DNA from 3 places in the Citrobacter sp. U14242 genome. Region 1 is predicted to be linked to each of the others. Evidence: predicted binding sites of a transcription regulator. Region 1 holds the regulator's gene; each other region holds the start of a gene.
What was found. The regulator LexA, encoded in region 1, represses DNA repair genes until DNA is damaged. The targets are predictions, from matches to a motif close to TNCTGTATGTACATACAGNA.
Positions count from the first base shown of each region.

Region 1 (6,930 bases):
CATCAGCCCCCTCAACTTCACGCCAGTGGCGAATACAATCGGGTTTTTTCATGGTAATTTTCCAGTGTTGCGATGCGTCAGGTATAGCACACAGCGGTGGATCTCGGCGTTTTAAGCAGAACATGATAAAGTAAGGGATTAACCTTCCACACAAATCGAGGCGCCAAATGGACAAAACCACCACGCAGGAGTTATTGGCTCAAGCTGAAAAACTCTGTGTGCAACGTAACGTGCGACTAACGCCACAACGCCTCGAAGTGCTGCGCCTGATGAGCCTGCAGGAAGGTGCGATCAGCGCCTATGATCTGCTTGATCTGCTGCGGGAAACCGAGCCTCAGGCCAAACCCCCGACAGTGTATCGTGCGCTTGATTTTCTGCTTGAACAAGGCTTTGTGCACAAAGTGGAGTCCACCAACAGCTATGTGCTCTGTCATCTGTTCGATCAGCCAACCCATAGCTCGGCAATGTTTATTTGTGACCGCTGTGGTGTGGTAAAAGAAGAGTGTGCGGAAGGCGTGGAAGATATTATGCATACGCTGGCAGCTAAAATGGGATTTGCTCTGCGCCATAACGTGATTGAAGCCCACGGCCTGTGTCCGGCATGTGTGGAAGTTGAATCATGCCGCCATCCTGGTGATTGCCAGCATGACCATACCATTCAGGTGAAGAAGAAAGTAGGGCGGTAAATAAAAGAGCGTACATCCTTGTACTCTCAGGAGGGAGGGGTTAATTACCAGCGGTAATCGTTGCGTTTTTCCCAATCTTTAACTTCTTTCTCCGCCTGATCTTTCGCGTACCCGTATCGTTCCTGGACTTTACCTACCAACTGGTCGCGTTTACCTTCAATGACCGTCATATCATCATCGGTCAGTTTGCCCCATTGCTCTTTCACTTTACCTTTGAACTGTTTCCAGTTACCGCTGACTTCGTCTTTATTCATCATCAAGTCCTCATCGTTAGGTTGTGAATAGCGAGAGTGCTGCGCCCGGATACATGCTGTTTTTGCCGGGCGTGATAATAAGTGTAGTCAGGGATTCTGGGTTTTATTTACTATTCAGAATTTTTAACCATAGGCATCAGGCAAACCAGGTGCCCTTACGCCAGTGACGTCGCCAGATGAAGGCCAGTGAAAGACCTCGCAACGCGAGAAAAACGGTTAACGCCAGCCACAAGCCGTGGTTTCCCAGTAGCGGTAAAGCCAGTAGCGTTAACGCGAAACCCGCGGCCGCAACGGCCATGCTGTTACGCATTTCCGCGGCACGCGTTGCGCCAATAAACATCCCGTCCAGCAGATAACACCAGACGCCCACCAGCGGTAAAATCACCTGCCAGATGAGATAGCGATCGGCCAGAAGTTGGATCTGCGGCAATGAGGTCAATAGCGCAATGATCTGCTCGCCGAACAGGGCATAGACCAGGGAAAACAGGATTGCCACGATACCCGACTGCCGGCAAGCCGCCCGCCAGACATCCAGCAACTGGCTGCCATCCCGCGCGCCATAAGCCTGACCAGAATGTGCTTCCACGGCATAGGCAAATCCATCCAGCGCGTAAGCGGTGAACGTCAGCAGGGTCATCAGAACGGCATTGACAGCAATGACATCGCTACCGAGGCGAGCCCCGAGTACCGTGATAGCACCAAAGCAGAGTTGTAACAGCAGCGAACGCAGCATGATGTCACGGTTAAGCGCCAGTAAACGGCGGAAGTTGCCGCGCCACGCAAGCTTCAACATCGCCAGCGAAACCCCACGCAAATGCAGAACGTTGCGTACCATCATCAGGCCGATCAGTAACGTGACATATTCAGCAATCACCGTCGCCAACGCCGCGCCCTGCACGTTCATATGCAGGCCCATCACCAGCCACAAATCGAGCGCGATGTTAAGCACATTGCCAACAATCAGCAGGATCACTGGCGCGCGTGCATACTGGACGCCAAGCAGCCAGCCAAGCAGCACCAGATTGGCCAGTGAGGCGGGCGCGCTGAGCCAACGGATTTCAAGGAAACGTCTGGCCTGCTCCAGCACCGCTTCACTACCTCCCACGATATGCAACGCCAGGCTGATAACCGGTGTACGAAACAGTGCGATAAGCAATCCGGCACCCAACGCCAGCATCAGCGGCTGAACCAGCGCTCGTGCCAGTGCCTGCGGATTTTTCGCGCCGAACGCCTGAGCTGTCAGACCGGTGGTACTCATGCGTAAAAACAGCAGTAACATAAAGAGAAAACTGGTCGCTGTTGCGCCAACGGCAACGCCACCAAGGTAGACCGGGCTATCCAGATGACCAATCACCGCCGTATCCACCAGCCCCAGCAGTGGGACAGTGATGTTGGAGAAAATCATCGGTAAGGCAAGGTGCCAAAGTGCTTTATCAGAGGAGGTAAAGAAAGGCATGGAAAGGAGCCTGAAAAGGAATTAACGCGTTTTTGTAGGCCCGACAAGCGTAACGTCATCGGGCAACTTGCCGGAGAGCGATATAAACGCCTTTTCCGGCCTACAGGAAATCAGCAGATCATTACAGCCATTCACCGTTACGAATCACGCCGACAGCCAACCCTTCAATAGTGAAGCTTTGTTCACGCAGGTCAACGATGATCGGTTTGAACTCGCTGTTTTCTGGCAGAAGCTCAACCTTATTGCCCTGCTTTTTCAGGCGCTTAACCGTGACTTCATCATCAATACGGGCAACAACAACCTGGCCATTGCGCACGTCCTGCGTTTTATGCACAGCCAGTAAATCGCCATCCATAATCCCGATATCTTTCATCGACATGCCGCTGACGCGCAGCAGAAAATCGGCGTTCGGTTTGAACAGTGATGGGTCAACCTGGTAATGACCTTCAATGTGCTGCTGTGCCAGAAGGGGCTCACCGGCCGCGACACGACCAACAAGCGGTAAACCTTCCTCTTCTTCCTGCAGCAGGCGAATACCACGCGATGCGCCAGAAACGATTTCCAGCACACCTTTACGTGCCAGCGCTTTCAGGTGTTCTTCAGCCGCGTTTGGGGAACGGAACCCCAAACGCTGCGCGATCTCCGCACGCGTCGGTGGCATACCTGTCTGGCTGATGTGATCTCTAATGAGATCAAACACCTCTTGCTGCCTGGCCGTTAACGCTTTCATTCCGCCCCCTGGGTGTATATACAGTTATGCTGTGAGTATATACAGCTAAAGGCGAATTTGGAACCGCAAACTGCACAAAAAACAGGAGATTTATGAAGTTGTGGAATCTTTATCGCAAATGCGACCACAACAGGATGCCCCAGGTGATCAGCGCGACAAAAATAGAAAGCAATACCGCAGCCGATCCCATATCTTTCGCCCGGCCAGAAAGCTCATGATACTCAGAACCAATCCGGTCGACGACCGCCTCAATGGCGCTGTTCAGAATTTCAACGATCATCACCAGCATCACCGAACCAATCAGCAGTACGCGGGTAATCGCGTCAACGTCCAGCCAGCAGGCAATTGCTACCCCCAACAGTACGGCAACGCTTTCCTGACGGAATGCCGCCTCATTGATCCATGCGGCACGGAAACCTTTCCAGGAATAGCCTGCTGCTTTGATAATCCGAGTGAATCCAGTGGTATTATTGGCCATCAAAAGAACCTTTTTACATTATTAGCGTTAGTATCATTGTATCGTTACCCTGTTTGTTTCAGGGCATAAGCAAAGCTGCGCGAAGTATGACGGGATACCACAGAAATTCACTAAACTTTCTGATATCCTTGCAGCGCATTTGCATTATTAACCAGAGGCTTTACATCGTTTATGTCCGGCTGGCCACGAATTTACTACAAATTACTGAATTTACCATTAAGCATCCTGGTAAAAAGCAAGTCTATCCCGGCGGAACCCGCCCCGGAATTGGGACTCGATACCTCTCGTCCCATTATGTACGTCTTACCGTACAACTCAAAAGCTGACTTGCTGACACTGCGTGCCCAATGTCTGGTGCACGACCTCCCCGATCCCCTGGAACCGCTGGAGATAGACGGGACTTTGCTGCCGCGCTACGTGTTTATACACGGCGGCCCGCGTGTATTCACCTATTACACGCCAAAAGAAGAGTCCATCAAGCTGTTCCATAACTATCTCGATCTGCATCGCAGCAACCCCGATTTGGATGTGCAGATGGTGCCGGTATCGGTGATGTTTGGCCGTGCGCCAGGGCGCGAGAAAGGCGAGGTCAATCCGCCACTTCGCATGCTGAATGGCGTACAGAAATTCTTTGCCGTCTCCTGGCTGGGACGCGACAGTTTTGTCCGCTTCTCACCTTCCGTCTCCCTGCGCCGCATGGCAGACGAACACGGCACAGATAAAACCATCGCACAGAAACTGGCACGCGTCGCGCGTATGCACTTTGCCCGCCAGCGCTTAGCCGCGGTTGGCCCTCGCCTCCCTGCCCGCCAGGATCTGTTTAATAAACTGCTGGCCTCAAAAGCCATCGCGCGCGCGGTGGAAGATGAAGCTCGCAGCAAAAAAATCTCCCATGAAAAAGCGCAGCAAAACGCTATCGCATTGATGGAAGAGATTGCCGCGAATTTCTCCTATGAGATGATCCGCCTGACAGACCGTATCCTGGGCTTTACCTGGAACCGACTGTACCAGGGAATTAACGTTCACAATGCCGAGCGCGTACGCCAACTGGCGCACGACGGGCATGAAATCGTCTATGTGCCGTGCCACCGCAGCCATATGGACTACATGCTGCTGTCGTATGTTCTGTACCATCAGGGGCTGGTTCCACCGCACATCGCTGCAGGGATCAACCTGAACTTCTGGCCGGCTGGTCCGATTTTCCGCCGTCTGGGCGCATTCTTTATTCGTCGTACGTTTAAAGGCAATAAGCTCTATTCCACCGTATTCCGCGAATACCTGGGCGAGCTGTTCAGCCGTGGTTACTCGGTTGAATACTTTGTCGAAGGTGGTCGCTCACGTACCGGCCGTCTGCTTGACCCGAAAACCGGCACGCTGTCGATGACCATCCAGGCGATGCTGCGCGGCGGTACGCGTCCCATTACACTGGTGCCTATCTACATCGGCTACGAGCACGTGATGGAAGTGGGGACTTACGCAAAAGAGCTGCGTGGCGCGACTAAAGAGAAAGAGAGTCTGCCGCAAATGCTACGCGGTTTGAGCAAGCTACGTAATCTGGGTCAGGGCTACGTTAACTTTGGCGAACCGATGCCATTGATGACCTACCTGAATCAGCATGTGCCGGAGTGGCGCGAATCTATCGATCCTATCGAGTCTATTCGCCCGGCCTGGCTGACGCCGACAGTGAATAACATTGCTGCCGATCTGATGGTACGCATTAACAACGCGGGCGCAGCAAACGCCATGAACCTGTGCTGTACCGCGTTACTGGCTTCCCGCCAGCGTTCTCTGACTCGCGAGCAGCTAACCGAACAGCTCGATTGCTACCTGAGCCTGCTACGCAATGTACCGTATGCTGCGGATTCGACAGTTCCCACACAAAGCGCCAGTGAACTGATCGACCACGCCTTGCAGATGAACAAGTTTGAGGTTGAGAAAGACACCATCGGTGACATCATCATTCTGCCGCGTGAGCAGGCGGTACTGATGACCTACTACCGCAACAACATTGCGCACATGCTGGTTCTGCCTTCGTTGATGGCAGCGATTGTGACTCAGCACCGTCGGATTTCACGCGCCGCGTTACAACAGCATATTGACGCGCTGTACCCGATGCTGAAAGCAGAGCTGTTCCTGCGTTGGGAGCGTGATGAGCTTGCCGGCGTGATTGACGCGCTGGCCAACGAAATGCAGCGTCAGGGTCTGATAACTTTGCAGAACGATGAGCTGCATATCAACCCGGTTCACTCTCGCACGCTTCAGCTGTTGGCTGCGGGCGCGCGTGAAACACTACAGCGCTATGCCATTACCTTCTGGCTGCTGAGTGCAAACCCGTCCATCAACCGCAGTACGCTGGAGAAAGAGAGCCGTACCGTGGCGCAACGTCTTTCCGTACTGCACGGTATCAACGCGCCTGAGTTCTTCGATAAAGCCGTGTTCAGCTCTCTGGTGCTGACGCTGCGTGACGAGGGCTACATCAGCGATACCGGTGATGCCGAACCGGAAGAAACGATGAAGATCTATCAGATGCTGGCCGAGCTGGTCACATCCGATGTGCGTCTGACCATCGAAAGCGCAACGCAGGGCGAGTAAGCATAAAAAAACCGGTCAAAATGAACTGACCGGTTTTTATTTTGCAGGTTAACCCAGAATCAAAGGTGCCAGTAGCTCATCGCCAGCCCTAAGAACAGCACCAACCCCACATAGTTATTGTTCATAAACGCTTTAAAGCAGGCATCCCGTTCACGATCGACAATCAGTTTCTGCTGATAGACAAACAGCGCACCCGCCACCAGCAGTGACCAGTAATAGCCCAGTCCTAAGCCATTCAACCAGCCCACCATCGCCATCAGCGCCAAAACACCAACCTGCAGAATGCCAATAATCAGCTTATCGTTCTGACCAAACAAAATGGCGGTCGATTTAATGCCAATCTTCAGATCGTCATCACGATCAACCATCGCGTACTGGGTATCATAAGCCACCGCCCAGAGAATATTGGCGAGGAACATCAACCAGCAGCTCAGCGGTACAGATTCACTGACGGCGGCGAACGCCATGGGAATAGACCAGCCAAACGCCGCCCCCAACACCACTTGCGGCAGGTGTGTATAGCGTTTCATAAAGGGATAAACCCACGCCAGTGCTAACGCCGCAACGGACAACAAAATCGTCATCGTGTTAAGCGTCAGAACCAGCAGGAAGGCGAGCAACACCAGCACAACAAACAGTATTCGGGCTTCTTTCTCTGTCACCGCACCACTCGGCAGCGGTCGGTTTGCCGTGCGTTTGACGTGTCCGTCAAATTTGCGGTCGGCATAATCATT
Region 1 is NZ_JBKGLW010000013.1:85,484-92,413, forward strand. It holds gene ACLJXE_RS20295 (cupin domain-containing protein) at 1-52, opposite strand, end outside; gene zur (zinc uptake transcriptional repressor Zur) at 168-686, shown strand; gene ACLJXE_RS20305 (CsbD family protein) at 731-940, opposite strand; gene dinF (MATE family efflux transporter DinF) at 1,077-2,396, opposite strand; gene lexA (transcriptional repressor LexA) at 2,518-3,126, opposite strand; gene ACLJXE_RS20320 (diacylglycerol kinase) at 3,236-3,604, opposite strand; gene plsB (glycerol-3-phosphate 1-O-acyltransferase PlsB) at 3,776-6,196, shown strand; gene ubiA (4-hydroxybenzoate octaprenyltransferase) at 6,256-6,930, opposite strand, start outside.

Region 2 (6,930 bases), on a different contig from region 1:
GCAATGATTACCTTGGGCTAAGTCACCATCCGCAAATTGTGTGCGCGTGGCAGCAGGGGGCGGAACGGTTTGGCGTCGGCAGCGGCGGCTCTGGTCACGTCAGCGGTTATTCCATTGCGCATCAGGCGCTGGAAGAGGAGTTAGCGCAATGGCTGGGTTATTCACGCGCATTGCTGTTCATCTCCGGCTTTGCTGCCAACCAGGCGGTGATCACCGCGTTGATGGGCAAAGATGACCGGATTGTCGCCGACCGCCTCAGCCACGCTTCGTTGCTGGAAGCGGCCAGCCTGAGTCCCGCCGCGTTACGCCGTTTTCCCCATAACGACCCGCAACATCTGGCTCGTCTGCTGTCTGCCCCCTGTCCGGGACAACAGTTGGTGGTGACCGAAGGCGTGTTCAGCATGGATGGCGATAGCGCGCCGCTGGCGGATATCCATGCCGCAGCGCAACGCCAGGGGGCCTGGTTGCTGGTGGATGATGCGCACGGTATTGGTGTCACTGGTGAAGAAGGCCGCGGATCGTGCTGGCAACAGCAGGTTAAGCCCGAGTTGCTGGTGGTGACGTTCGGAAAAGGATTTGGCGTCAGCGGTGCGGCAATACTGTGTTCTGACAGTGTGGCTGACTATCTGCTGCAGTTTGCCCGTCATCTGATCTACAGCACCAGTATGCCTCCGGCGCAGGCGCAGGCCTTACGTGCTGCGCTGGCGGTGATCCGCAGTCGTGAGGGCGATGAACGCCGGGAAAAACTGGCGATGTTGATCCAACGTTTTCGTGCCGGCCTGGACATTCCGGATTTCACGCTGGCAAATTCGGACAGTGCCATCCAGCCATTGATCGTGGGCGATAATCATAAAGCGCTGCAACTGGCGGAAGCTTTACGCGCTCAAGGTTGTTGGGTGACAGCTATCCGGCCTCCTACGGTACCGGTCGGCACCGCCAGATTACGGCTGACGCTGACGCAGGCTCATGAATGCCAGGATATCGACCGTTTACTGGAGGTGCTGCATGGCACAGGTCAATAAACAGGCCATTGCTGCCGCCTTTGGGCGCGCCGCTTCCCATTATGAACAACATGCCGGGCTACAGTGCCAAAGCGCCGATGCCTTGCTGACGCTGCTTGGCGAACGGGATTTCCCACGGGTACTGGATGCGGGGTGCGGCCCTGGGCGCATGAGTCGCTACTGGCGTGAGCAGGGAAGCGAAGTCAGCGCACTGGATCTTTCTGAACAAATGCTGGCAGAGGCACAGCGGCAAAATGCCGCCCACCACTATCTGCTGGCGGATATTGAAGCCATCCCACAAAACGCCGCCACTTTTGACCTGGCATGGAGCAATCTGGCGGTTCAGTGGTGTGATAATTTACGCGGGGCGTTAAACGAGCTTTGCCGGGTTGTGCGCCCCGGAGGCACGGTGGCATTTAGTACGCTGGCGCACGGCTCGATGCCGGAATTACGCCGGGCGTGGCAGGCGGTGGATGACCGGGAGCACATCAACCGTTTCTTGCCCGTGGAGCAACTTGAAAAGGCTCTGCATGGCTGGGACGTCGAGTATCAGCTTCATACGGTGACACTGTGGTTTGACGACGCATTGAGCGCCATGCGCTCGCTCAAAGGGATCGGTGCGACGCATCTCCATGATGGACGCGAGCAGCGCGTGCTGACTCGCTCACAGCTGCACCAGCTTCAGTTAGCCTGGCCCCAGCAGCAGGGGAAATACCCGCTGACGTATCATCTTTTTTTGGGAGTGATTCAACGTGACTAAAACGTATTTTGTCACCGGGACCGACACCGAAGTCGGTAAAACCATCGCCAGCTGTGCGCTGCTGCAGGCTGCTGGGAAACTGGGCTATCGGACCATTGGCTATAAGCCGGTTGCGTCGGGCAGTGAAATGACGGTGGACGGTTTGCGTAACAGCGATGCCCTGGCGTTGCAACGTAACAGCACGCTGGCACTGGACTATGCGGCAATCAATCCCTATACCTTTGCCGAACCCACGTCACCGCATATCATCAGCGCTGATGAAGGGCGACCGATTCTGGCTTCAGTGATGTCTGCTGGTTTACAGGCACTGCAAATGCAAGCCGACTGGGTGCTGGTGGAAGGCGCTGGCGGCTGGTTTACGCCGCTTTCACCCACGCTGAGTTTTTCTGACTGGGTACAAACAGAACAACTTCCGGTGATTCTGGTGGTTGGCGTCAAGCTTGGCTGTATCAACCATGCCATTCTGACTGCGCAAGCGGTACAACAGGCGGGGGTGACGCTGGCGGGGTGGGTTGCCAATGATGTGGCTCCACCAGGGAAACGCCATGCTGAATATATGGCAACGCTGAAGCGCGCGATTCCGGCCCAGCTGCTGGGGGAAATTCCCTGGCTGGAAGACGAGCCAGAACGCGCAACGACAGGTCACTATCTCGACCTTAGCGTTTTGCCTCTGGTGCCATCCAGTCGTTAAGAAACGGGTCGTTGAGCTGCGCCAGTTGTCCCTGGGCCACATTGCGTCCGCGATGTAACAGGCAATAGCAATCCGCGACCCGACGAATAAACGGCAGGCTTTGTTCTGCGAGCATAATGGCGATACCCAACTCCTGGCTCAGGCGCACGATCAGATTGCCCAATTTGTGAACATACGCCTGGCCCGTGCCTCGCGTAGGCTCATCGAGGATCAGCAGGCGTGGGCGTGTAACCAGTGCGCTGGCGAGCGCGAGCTGGTGCTGATCATCCTCTGATAAGACCCCCCCTTTGGTCTGACGCAGACTGTACAACTGTGGGAAGAGGCGGTATATATCGCTGCCGGTCATCGCCGCGTTTTCCCCGATCGCTTTACGCGCAATATGCAGGTTTTCCTCGACGGTCAACTGCGAAAAAATACGCCGTTCTTGTGAGACATAGCGAATACCCAGGGCGATACGGTTGACCATTGCCATTGGCCGCAGATCGCACGGTGGTGCCCCAGCCTGATACCAGACCATCGTACCGCTTTCAATCGGCAAATTGCCGATGATGCAATTGGCAAGCGTTGTTTTCCCCATCCCCGGAAGTCCCAGCACACCGGTACACTTGCCGGGTTGCAGGTCGAGATCCACATCCCATAGCGTGTGCTGGTTACCGTAATAGTGATTCACCGCACGAAGACTCAACATAGGTTTTCTCCATCATGATGTTATCCGCCCGACAGGCCGGGGAGCAGAAGAAAATTGCAAATCTCTTGCCAGAAAAGGGAACTACACGAAAAACAGCGGGATAGCGTGATCTACCGGCAGCGATGTCTGGCTTTTAACGACCTGACTTGATTTTGTGCACATTGCCAGTGCCTGGTCGCGTCGGGATGGTGCAGGCAGGTAAATGGTGAAAATGCGAGCAAGATCTCGGCTGCGTCCAGGGCTGCGTTAGCTGATAAATATAAAAAAATGGCGATAATTGTTTTTTATCCCACCCGAAAAGAGCAAGTCGGTGTTTTTGCCAGGCGGCAGTCAGCACGGGCTGGAGGCAGTTATCCACTATTCCTGTGGATAACCTTGTGTATTAGAGTTAGAAAACACAATGTAAGCGAGAGAAGACGCGGCCTGCGACTAAATTGATGCGAAAGACGGCTCGAGAGAATAGTTATTGAAATTCAGAATGTTAGATAAAAGCAATGGCTGTCGCAGAAGCGTCATGCGTTGCCATAAAACTTTCATCTGCCGTCTTGACAAATGTTAAAAAAGTCATTGGTTTGGGGATAACACATTTTTACTGGTGTTTTATCTCGCCAGTGCCAAAATTTTAGCCTGCTATGACGGGCTTTCTGATGGCGTAACAGAAATAATCTGGCGCGTTACTGTTTTTTCATCCAGTATATTTTACTGGCAAAATATACTGCTGCGAGTAAAATTACACACCTGCCCGCCCATTGCTTCAGGTAACTGCCCATGAGTAAACCGTTCAAACTGAATTCCGCTTTTAAACCCTCTGGCGATCAGCCTGAGGCGATTCGTCGCCTGGAAGAAGGGCTGGAGGATGGTCTGGCGCATCAGACGCTGCTCGGGGTGACGGGGTCGGGGAAGACATTCACTATCGCCAATGTGATTGCGGACTTACAGCGTCCGACTATGGTGCTGGCCCCTAACAAGACCCTCGCAGCCCAGTTGTATGGCGAGATGAAAGAGTTTTTCCCGGATAACGCAGTGGAATATTTCGTCTCCTACTACGACTATTATCAGCCGGAAGCTTATGTCCCGAGCTCTGATACGTTTATCGAGAAAGATGCGTCGGTAAACGAACACATTGAACAGATGCGTTTGTCGGCGACCAAAGCTCTGCTTGAACGGCGGGATGTGGTGGTGGTGGCCTCGGTTTCCGCGATCTATGGTCTGGGCGATCCGGATCTGTATCTGAAGATGATGTTGCACCTGACGGTGGGGATGATTATCGACCAGCGCGCGATCCTGCGTCGGCTTGCTGAGCTGCAATACACGCGTAACGATCAGGCATTCCAGCGCGGGACGTTCCGCGTGCGTGGTGAGGTGATCGACATCTTTCCAGCCGAATCTGACGATATTGCACTGCGCGTCGAGTTGTTTGATGAAGAAGTTGAGCGCTTGTCGCTGTTCGACCCGCTAACCGGGCAGGTTGAATCCACTATTTCGCGCTTCACCATTTACCCGAAAACCCACTACGTGACGCCGCGCGAACGTATTGTGCAGGCAATGGAAGAAATTAAAGTTGAGCTGGCGGACCGCCGCAAAATCCTGCTGGCGAACAACAAGCTGGTGGAAGAACAGCGTTTAAGCCAGCGTACGCAGTTCGATCTGGAAATGATGAACGAGCTGGGTTACTGCTCGGGTATTGAAAACTATTCACGCTATCTGTCCGGACGCGGTCCGGGCGAGCCGCCGCCGACGCTGTTTGATTACCTGCCTGCCGATGGTCTGTTGGTGGTGGATGAATCCCACGTAACGATTCCGCAAATTGGTGGGATGTACCGCGGCGACCGGGCACGAAAAGAGACGCTGGTTGAATATGGATTCCGTCTGCCGTCGGCGCTGGATAACCGTCCGCTGAAGTTTGAAGAGTTCGAGGCGCTGGCACCGCAAACCATTTATGTTTCAGCGACACCGGGCAATTATGAGCTGGAGAAATCCGGTGATGACGTGGTCGATCAGGTGGTGCGACCAACCGGGCTGCTGGATCCGGTAATTGAAGTTCGTCCGGTCGCGACGCAGGTTGATGACCTGCTGTCTGAGATCCGCACTCGCGCGGCGATTAACGAACGCGTGCTGGTGACGACACTCACGAAACGGATGGCGGAGGACCTCACCGAATATCTCGAAGAACACGGCGAGCGGGTGCGCTATTTGCACTCCGACATTGATACCGTGGAACGCATGGAAATCATTCGTGATTTGCGCCTGGGCGAGTTTGACGTGCTGGTGGGTATCAACCTGTTACGAGAAGGCCTGGACATGCCAGAGGTCTCTCTGGTGGCGATTCTGGATGCGGACAAAGAAGGGTTCCTGCGTTCGGAACGATCGCTTATCCAGACCATCGGTCGAGCGGCACGTAACATCAACGGTAAAGCGATTCTCTACGGCGATAAAATTACCGCATCGATGGCGAAGGCCATTGGTGAGACCGAACGTCGTCGCGAGAAGCAGCAACTGTATAACGAAGAGCACGGTATTACGCCACAGGGGCTGAACAAGAAAGTCGTTGATATTCTGGCGTTGGGTCAGAATATTGCGAAGACCAAAGCGAAAGGCAAAGGGAAGTCGCGTGCCGGGGCGAAATCCGAGGTTGTTGAGCTGGATATGACGCCGAAAGCGCTGCAGCAGAAGATTCACGAGTTAGAAGGTCAGATGATGCAGCATGCGCAGAACCTTGAGTTCGAAGAGGCCGCCCAGATCCGTGACCAGTTGCATCAGTTGCGTGAGTTGTTTATCGCGGCATCGTAAGCGTGTTCCGGATGCGGGATGAATCCCTTATCCGGCCTATAAGCGCACCAGGCTGTGTTTGGTGCCGCAGAGCGTTTTGTATGCCTGATAAGCGCAGCGCATCAGGCAAATACGTTCAACCTAACGCCTGCACCGCTTTCTCCAGCGCGCTATGCAGCAACTGACGGTCATGACGATAGGGGATATCGCTGGCTTCCAGTTCATCCTGAATCACAATGCGGTCGGTCACGGCCGAAACATCGACTTTTGGCCCTACAATCACCGCATCAATCACCTTCTTACCAACATATTGCTCAATGATAGCCAGCTTATCGGCAAGCGTCAGGCTGGCGGCAGGCAGGCTGAGTTCACGTCCCAGATTGCCGATATAAACCATTGGAGCCGGCGTACGACGCAAGGCCTGCGCCAGTTCGTCAAGCAGCAGTAGCGGCATCAGGCTGGTATAAAAACTCCCCGGTCCTATCAGGATCAGATCCGCTTCTGCGATGGTTTCAATTGCCTCTCGCGTAGCGGGAACTTTAGGTGAGAGCATTAATTCTTGTGGCAGGGTAGTGAGCTGGTCGATATTTACTTCGCCATACACTTCATGTCCCTGATCGTCCAGCGCCATCAGGTCCACCGGCAGTTCTGACATGGGAATTAAATGCGCATCAACTTTTAGCAGGCTGCGAATTAAATTGATGGCTTCCAGAGGCCGCACGCTGAGGTGATCGAGCGCCTTTAACATCAGATTTCCGAGGTTATGGCCGGAAAGCTCGCCATTACCGCCAAAACGGTACTCAAACATCGCCGATGCGACGCTGGGTTGGGTAATTAACTGGTTGAGGCAGTTCCGCATGTCTCCCCAGGCAATACCGCCTTCTGAACGGCGAATTCGCCCTGTGGAACCACCGTTATCGGTGGTCGTGACGATGCCCGTCAGGCGTGAGCCTAAAGAGGAAAGTGACGACAGAACGCGTCCTAATCCATGCCCTCCGCCGAGAGCGACAACGCGATCCAG
Region 2 is NZ_JBKGLW010000008.1:194,057-200,986, reverse strand. It holds gene bioF (8-amino-7-oxononanoate synthase) at 1-1,022, shown strand, start outside; gene bioC (malonyl-ACP O-methyltransferase BioC) at 1,006-1,761, shown strand; gene bioD (dethiobiotin synthase) at 1,754-2,452, shown strand; gene ACLJXE_RS15045 (ABC transporter ATP-binding protein) at 2,418-3,140, opposite strand; gene uvrB (excinuclease ABC subunit UvrB) at 3,909-5,930, shown strand; gene yvcK (uridine diphosphate-N-acetylglucosamine-binding protein YvcK) at 6,046-6,930, opposite strand, start outside.
Region 2: a site for LexA is predicted at 3,816-3,835, ahead of uvrB (excinuclease ABC subunit UvrB). Genes of this name have one in related genera too.

Region 3 (6,930 bases), on a different contig from region 1:
TGGGCAATTAAATCGAGAATTGACTCAAGAACATCAGAGTTAAAAAATTGCGTTGATTGCATTAAATCTTCGGCTTGTTTTTTTAATAAGAAAGTTGCCAAAGATGATATATCAGTGAAGTCGGTATTTTCGGGATAACTTTGATCGGGATTTATCACTTCCTTCGCCAATGCTATTTTTAAATGATAATATCCCTGGTAACCTAATTTTTTACAGGTCCGCACAATAGTGGCTTCACTGGCATGACTTTTTTCTGATAATTCAGTGACGCTATAGTTCACTACTTCATGAGCATTATTCAGAATATAATCCGCGACTTTTTTTTCCGCCTGATGAAGCGTAGGGTAATGGCTTTGAATCAGACTTTTTACGGTTATGTTATTCATGTTTAATGATTTTTATCTCGAAAGAAAACGCTGATTATAACATAAAACAGACAGGTGAATAGGGCGTCTTGTCGTAAAAACGAGCAGGGTGTTCAACCTTAACCAAACCAGTTAATAATAAATAGGAATGTCTCTTTAAGGTAATAATTATAATGTCGTGATTGAGTTTTTTTAACACTGAAGAGAACATTGCAGAATGCAATGTTCTCTTCTTGGAAGTGCGCCGTCTGAATAAAGACAGTGAAAATATTATGTTCTCTTTCCATTATATTGCGCGAACCACTCCAGCATTCTCTGCCAGCCGTCTTTTGCGGATTCTTCGTGGTAGCTTGGACGATAATCGGCGTTAAAGGCATGGCCCGCGTCGGGATACACCACAATTTCCGCTTTGGCATTTGCGGCGCGTAATGCCTGACGCATGGTTTCCACGCTGTCCTGCGAAATACTGGTGTCCTGAGCGCCATAGAGCCCCAAAACGGGGGCGTTCAGATCGGTGGCGATATCGACGGGATGTTTGGGGGAGTTTAACGTTTTGTCGCCGACCAGTTTGCCATACCACGCCACCGCCGCTTTTAGCTGTGGATTGTGTGCGGCATACAGCCAGGTAATACGTCCACCCCAGCAAAAACCCGTCATCATTAATTTATGCACATCGCCGCCGTTGCGGGAGGCCCAACTGGCAACATGATCCAGATCGGCAAGAACCTGTGAGTCCGGGACTTTCGCCACCAGGCCGCTTAGAAGCGTCGGGATATCGGCAAAATCACTGGGATCGCCCTCGCGAAAATAGAGTTCGGGTGCGATAGCCAGATAACCTTCCAGCGCCAGTCGACGGCAAACATCACGAATGTGCTCATGAATACCAAAAATTTCCTGCACGACAATGACGACGGGCAGCGGGCCATCGGTCTGTTGTGGTCGTGCGTAATACGCAGGCATATCATCGCCTTGTGAGGGTATTGATGTCACTCCAGCGATAATCGCGTTATCCGGAGTGTGAACCGTCGTGGACGCCGGTGGGGATACAGCAGGTGCAAAACCAGATTGTCGTGTTGTCATGGTATTCTCCGTACCCTTAAATATTGTGCAAAATAGCGCATTGTTAACTATAGACACATGCAACGAACCACATTGCCTCAAACAGTCTATCTTTTGTGCAAGGCGTCCTTACATTGCGCTATTAATGTGATATGAGTCACTATTTTACGGTAATTCGATGCAATTGATTTCCTTCATAGTGACGACTGTCACGAAAAGATGTTTATGCCTTCGGTAAAGTGTGTTTTTGCTTCTTCTGACAAAACCGATTCACAGAGGAGTTTTTATGTCTAAGTCTGATGTTTTTCATCTCGGCCTCACTAAGAACGATTTACAAGGGGCCCAGCTCGCTATCGTCCCTGGCGACCCGGAGCGTGTGGAAAAGATCGCCGCGCTGATGGACAAGCCGGTTAAGCTGGCATCTCATCGCGAGTTCACTACCTGGCGTGCTGAGCTGGATGGTAAAGCAGTGATCGTCTGCTCTACCGGTATCGGCGGCCCGTCGACGTCTATTGCCGTAGAAGAACTGGCGCAACTGGGCATTCGTACCTTCCTGCGTATCGGTACGACCGGCGCTATCCAGCCGCATATCAACGTTGGCGACGTGCTGGTTACCACCGCGTCTGTCCGTCTGGACGGGGCGAGTCTGCATTTTGCACCGATGGAGTTCCCGGCAGTTGCCGATTTCGAATGCACCACCGCATTGGTGGAAGCGGCGAAATCTATCGGTGCGACCACCCACGTAGGCGTTACTGCGTCTTCAGACACCTTCTACCCAGGCCAGGAGCGTTATGACACCTTCTCTGGTCGCGTAGTGAGCCGTTTCAAAGGCTCGATGGAAGAGTGGCAGTCGATGGGTGTCATGAACTATGAAATGGAATCTGCGACGCTGCTGACCATGTGCGCAAGCCAGGGTCTGCGTGCCGGTATGGTTGCAGGTGTTATCGTCAACCGTACTCAGCAAGAGATCCCGAATGCAGAAACGATGAAGCAAACGGAAAGCCACGCGGTGAAAATCGTGGTAGAAGCCGCACGTCGTTTACTGTAATTCTCCCTTCTTTGTTAAAAGGCCGACGTGTTCGGCCTTTTTATTTTGCGTAGTACCTCGCAGGAAATTCCTTTTAAACTGGACGTTTATACAGCACAATTCTATTTTGTGCGGGTAAGTCGTTGCTGTAAGGGGGCGTTGTGGATATTTCAATTTTGATGAGTGCCGTGCTGGCATTAGCTGCAGGGCTGCTGGTGGGCTGGCTGGCGACAAAAGCGCGCGCCGATCAGATCCGCGCAGACCTCATCGAAGAGCGACGAGAACTGGATATTGCTCTCAGTGCAGCCCGGCAACAGCTCTCGCAGGAAGCCCACTGGCGCGACGAATGCGAGTTGCTGAATAACGAACTCCGCAGCCTGCAGAGTATCAATACCTCACTGGAGGCCGATCTCCGGGAAGTCACCACCCGTCTGGAAGCAACGCAACAGCATGCAGAAGATAAAATTCGCCAGATGATCAACAGTGAACAGCGCCTGAGTGAACAGTTTGAGAATCTGGCGAACCGCATTTTCGAGCACAGTAACCGTCGGGTAGATGAGCAAAATCGCCAAAGCCTTAACAGCCTGCTTACGCCATTGCGTGAACAACTGGACGGTTTTCGCCGTCAGGTGCAGGATAGCTTTGGTAAAGAGGCTCAGGAGCGCCATACCCTGGCACACGAAATTCGTAATCTCCAGCAGTTGAATGCGCAGATGGCACAGGAAGCGGTTAACCTGACGCGGGCATTGAAAGGTGATAACAAAACACAGGGAAACTGGGGAGAGGTAGTACTTACGCGGGTACTGGAGGCTTCCGGCCTGCGGGAAGGCTATGAATACGAAACCCAGGTTAGCATCGAGAATGATGCGCGCTCACGGATGCAACCGGACGTTATTGTCCGGCTACCGCAGGGTAAAGATGTGGTGATTGACGCTAAAATGACGCTGGTTGCCTATGAGCGCTATTTTAATGCAGAAGATGAATACACCCGGGAGGGGGCGCTGCAGGAGCATATCGCCTCCGTGCGAAATCATATTCGTCTGCTGGGTCGTAAAGATTATCAACAGCTTCCAGGGCTGCGTACACTGGACTATGTGCTGATGTTTATCCCCGTTGAGCCTGCTTTCCTGCTGGCGCTGGACAGACAGCCCGAACTGATTACCGAAGCGCTCAGAAATAACATTATGCTGGTGAGTCCTACCACGCTGTTGGTGGCATTACGTACTATCGCTAACCTGTGGCGCTATGAGCATCAAAGCCGCAACGCGCAACAAATTGCGGATCGGGCCAGTAAACTTTATGACAAGATGCGCCTGTTTGTGGATGATATGTCGGCAATCGGCCAAAGCCTGGATAAAGCCCAGGATAACTACCGACAGGCAATGAAGAAGCTCTCTTCGGGGCGTGGAAATGTCTTATCACAGGCGGAAGCCTTCCGCGGCTTAGGCGTGGAAATTAAGCGTGAGATTAATCCTGAGTTGGCTGAACATGCCATGAGCCAGGATGAAGAGTACCGTTTGCGCTCGGTTTCCGAGGCGCAACAAGAAGAGACATACGCCGATAACGCGGCGGTAAATCAGCAATCGAGCTAGCCCATTTGGGGTAGTTGAACCCGGCAGAAGGGTAGGGCAAATGGGCCCAATCTGTTACACTTCTCGAACATTTTTTGGATGAGCAGGCACTGAGATGGTGGATAATTCACAAGAAACGACGCACTTTGGCTTTCAGACCGTCGCTAAAGAGCAGAAAGCTGACATGGTGGCCCACGTTTTTCATTCTGTGGCGTCTAAATATGACGTTATGAATGACTTAATGTCATTTGGCATTCATCGTTTGTGGAAGCGCTTCACCATTGACTGTAGTGGCGTGCGTCGTGGACAAACCGTTCTGGATTTAGCGGGCGGCACGGGCGATCTGACAGCAAAATTTTCTCGCATGGTTGGTGAAACCGGTAAGGTTATTCTGGCAGATATCAATGACTCAATGCTCAAAATGGGTCGCGAAAAGCTGCGCAATATTGGCGTGATTGGTAACGTTGAATATGTCCAGGCAAATGCTGAAGCACTGCCGTTCCCTGACAATACCTTTGATTGCATCACCATTTCTTTCGGCCTGCGTAACGTTACGGATAAAGAGAAAGCGCTACGCTCGATGTATCGTGTGTTGAAACCTGGTGGGCGCTTACTGGTGCTGGAATTCTCCAAACCGATCATCGAACCGCTGAGCAAAGCGTATGACGCGTACTCTTTCCATATCTTGCCACGTATTGGTTCGATGGTTGCGAGCGACGCAGATAGCTACCGCTATTTGGCTGAGTCCATCCGTATGCATCCCGATCAGGACACGTTAAAAGCAATGATGCAAGATGCCGGGTTTGAAAGTGTTGATTACTACAACCTGACGGCAGGTGTTGTTGCGCTGCATCGTGGTTACAAGTTCTGACAGGAGACCGGGGATGCCTTTAAAACCCTTAGTTACCGCTGGCGTTGAAAATCTGCTCAACACCTTTCTGTATCGTTCTCCTGCGCTAAAATCAGCCCGAACGCGTTTGCAGAGCAAGGTACTGCGTGTTGATCTCAAAGGATTTTCTACGCCGTTAGTCCTGGTGTTCAGTGAGCGCCAGGTCGATGTGCTGGGGGCATGGGAAGGCGAAGCCGATTGCACTGTGATCACACATGCCAGCGTGTTACCTAAATTACGTGACCGGCAGCAGCTCACAACGCTTATTCGTAGTGGCGAACTGGAAGTGCAGGGCGATATTCAGGTGGTGCAGAACTTTGTGGCTCTGGCTGACCTGGCGGAATTTGACCCTGCAGAGCTATTAGCACCTTATACCGGTGATATCGTCGCGGAAGGCGTTAGCAAAGTCCTGCGCGGTGGCGCGAAGTTCCTGCGTCATGGCATTCAACGTCAGCAACGTTATGTTGCTGAAGCGATCACTGAAGAGTGGCGTATGGCCCCTGGCCCGCTTGAAGTTGCATGGTTTGCGGAAGAAACGGCAGCGGTTGAGCGCGCGGTCGAATCTCTGGCCAGACGGCTGGAAAAACTGGAGGCCAAATGACGCCAGGAGAAGTACGGCGCCTTTATTTCATCATTCGCACTTTTTTAAGCTACGGTCTTGATGAACTCATCCCCAAAATGCGTATTACGCTGCCGCTCCGTTTGTGGCGTTACACATTGTTTTGGATGCCAAACCGACATAAAGATAAGCCGCTGGGTGAAAGGCTGAGACTGGCTTTGCAGGAATTGGGGCCAGTGTGGATCAAATTTGGTCAAATGCTCTCCACCCGTCGTGACCTTTTCCCTCCGCACATCGCCGATCAACTTGCACTGTTGCAGGATCGGGTTGCTCCATTCGATGGACAACGAGCAAAAGAACAAATTGAAGAAGCAATGGGTGGGCTACCTGTTGAAGCGTGGTTTGATGATTTTGAGATCACACCACTGGCATCTGCGTCTATTGCTCAGGTGCATACCGCGCGACTGAAGTCGAATGGCAAAGAGGTGGTGATCAAGGTTATTCGTCCGGATATCCTGCCGGTAATCAAAGCCGATTTAAAACTGATCTATCGTCTTGCTCGCTGGGTCCCTCGCCTGTTGCCGGACGGCCGTCGTCTGCGGCCAACAGAAGTGGTCCGCGAATATGAAAAAACATTGATCGACGAGCTGAACCTGCTGCGTGAGTCGGCAAACGCCATTCAACTGCGACGCAATTTTGAAGACAGCCCGATGCTGTACATCCCGGAAGTGTATTCCGACTATTGCAGTCAGAACATGATGGTGATGGAGCGTATTTACGGTATCCCTGTTTCGGATGTTGCAACGCTTGAGAAGAACGGTACCAACATGAAACTGTTGGCTGAGCGTGGTGTTCAGGTCTTCTTTACCCAGGTATTCCGCGACAGTTTTTTCCATGCCGATATGCACCCTGGTAACATTTTCGTCAGCTATGAGCACCCTGAAAACCCGAAATACATCGGTATTGATTGCGGGATCGTGGGCTCATTAAATAAAGAAGATAAGCGTTATCTGGCTGAAAACTTTATTGCGTTTTTTAATCGCGATTACCGTAAGGTTGCCGAGCTACATGTTGATTCTGGTTGGGTGCCTCCCGATACCAATGTTGAAGAATTTGAATTTGCAATTCGTACCGTGTGTGAGCCGATCTTCGAAAAGCCGCTGGCAGAGATCTCCTTTGGTCACGTGTTGTTGAATTTGTTCAATACGGCACGTCGATTTAATATGGAAGTCCAGCCTCAACTGGTGTTGTTACAGAAGACGCTGTTGTACGTTGAGGGTGTTGGCCGACAGCTCTATCCTCAGTTGGATTTGTGGAAAACGGCCAAGCCTTTCCTTGAATCCTGGATTAAAGATCAGGTAGGTATTCCGGCGCTTGTCAGGGCATTTAAAGAAAAAGCACCGTTCTGGGTCGAAAAAATGCCAGAAATACCTGAACTTGTGTATGACAGTTTGCGCCAG
Region 3 is NZ_JBKGLW010000016.1:68,563-75,492, forward strand. It holds gene ACLJXE_RS22080 (SIS domain-containing protein) at 1-62, opposite strand, end outside; partial or broken gene ACLJXE_RS22085 (MurR/RpiR family transcriptional regulator) at 168-386, opposite strand; gene ACLJXE_RS22090 (dienelactone hydrolase family protein) at 636-1,445, opposite strand; gene udp (uridine phosphorylase) at 1,711-2,472, shown strand; gene rmuC (DNA recombination protein RmuC) at 2,631-4,043, shown strand; gene ubiE (bifunctional demethylmenaquinone methyltransferase/2-methoxy-6-polyprenyl-1,4-benzoquinol methylase UbiE) at 4,138-4,893, shown strand; gene ubiJ (ubiquinone biosynthesis protein UbiJ) at 4,907-5,512, shown strand; gene ubiB (ubiquinone biosynthesis regulatory protein kinase UbiB) at 5,509-6,930, shown strand, end outside.
Region 3: a site for LexA is predicted at 2,549-2,568, ahead of rmuC (DNA recombination protein RmuC). Genes of this name have one in related genera too.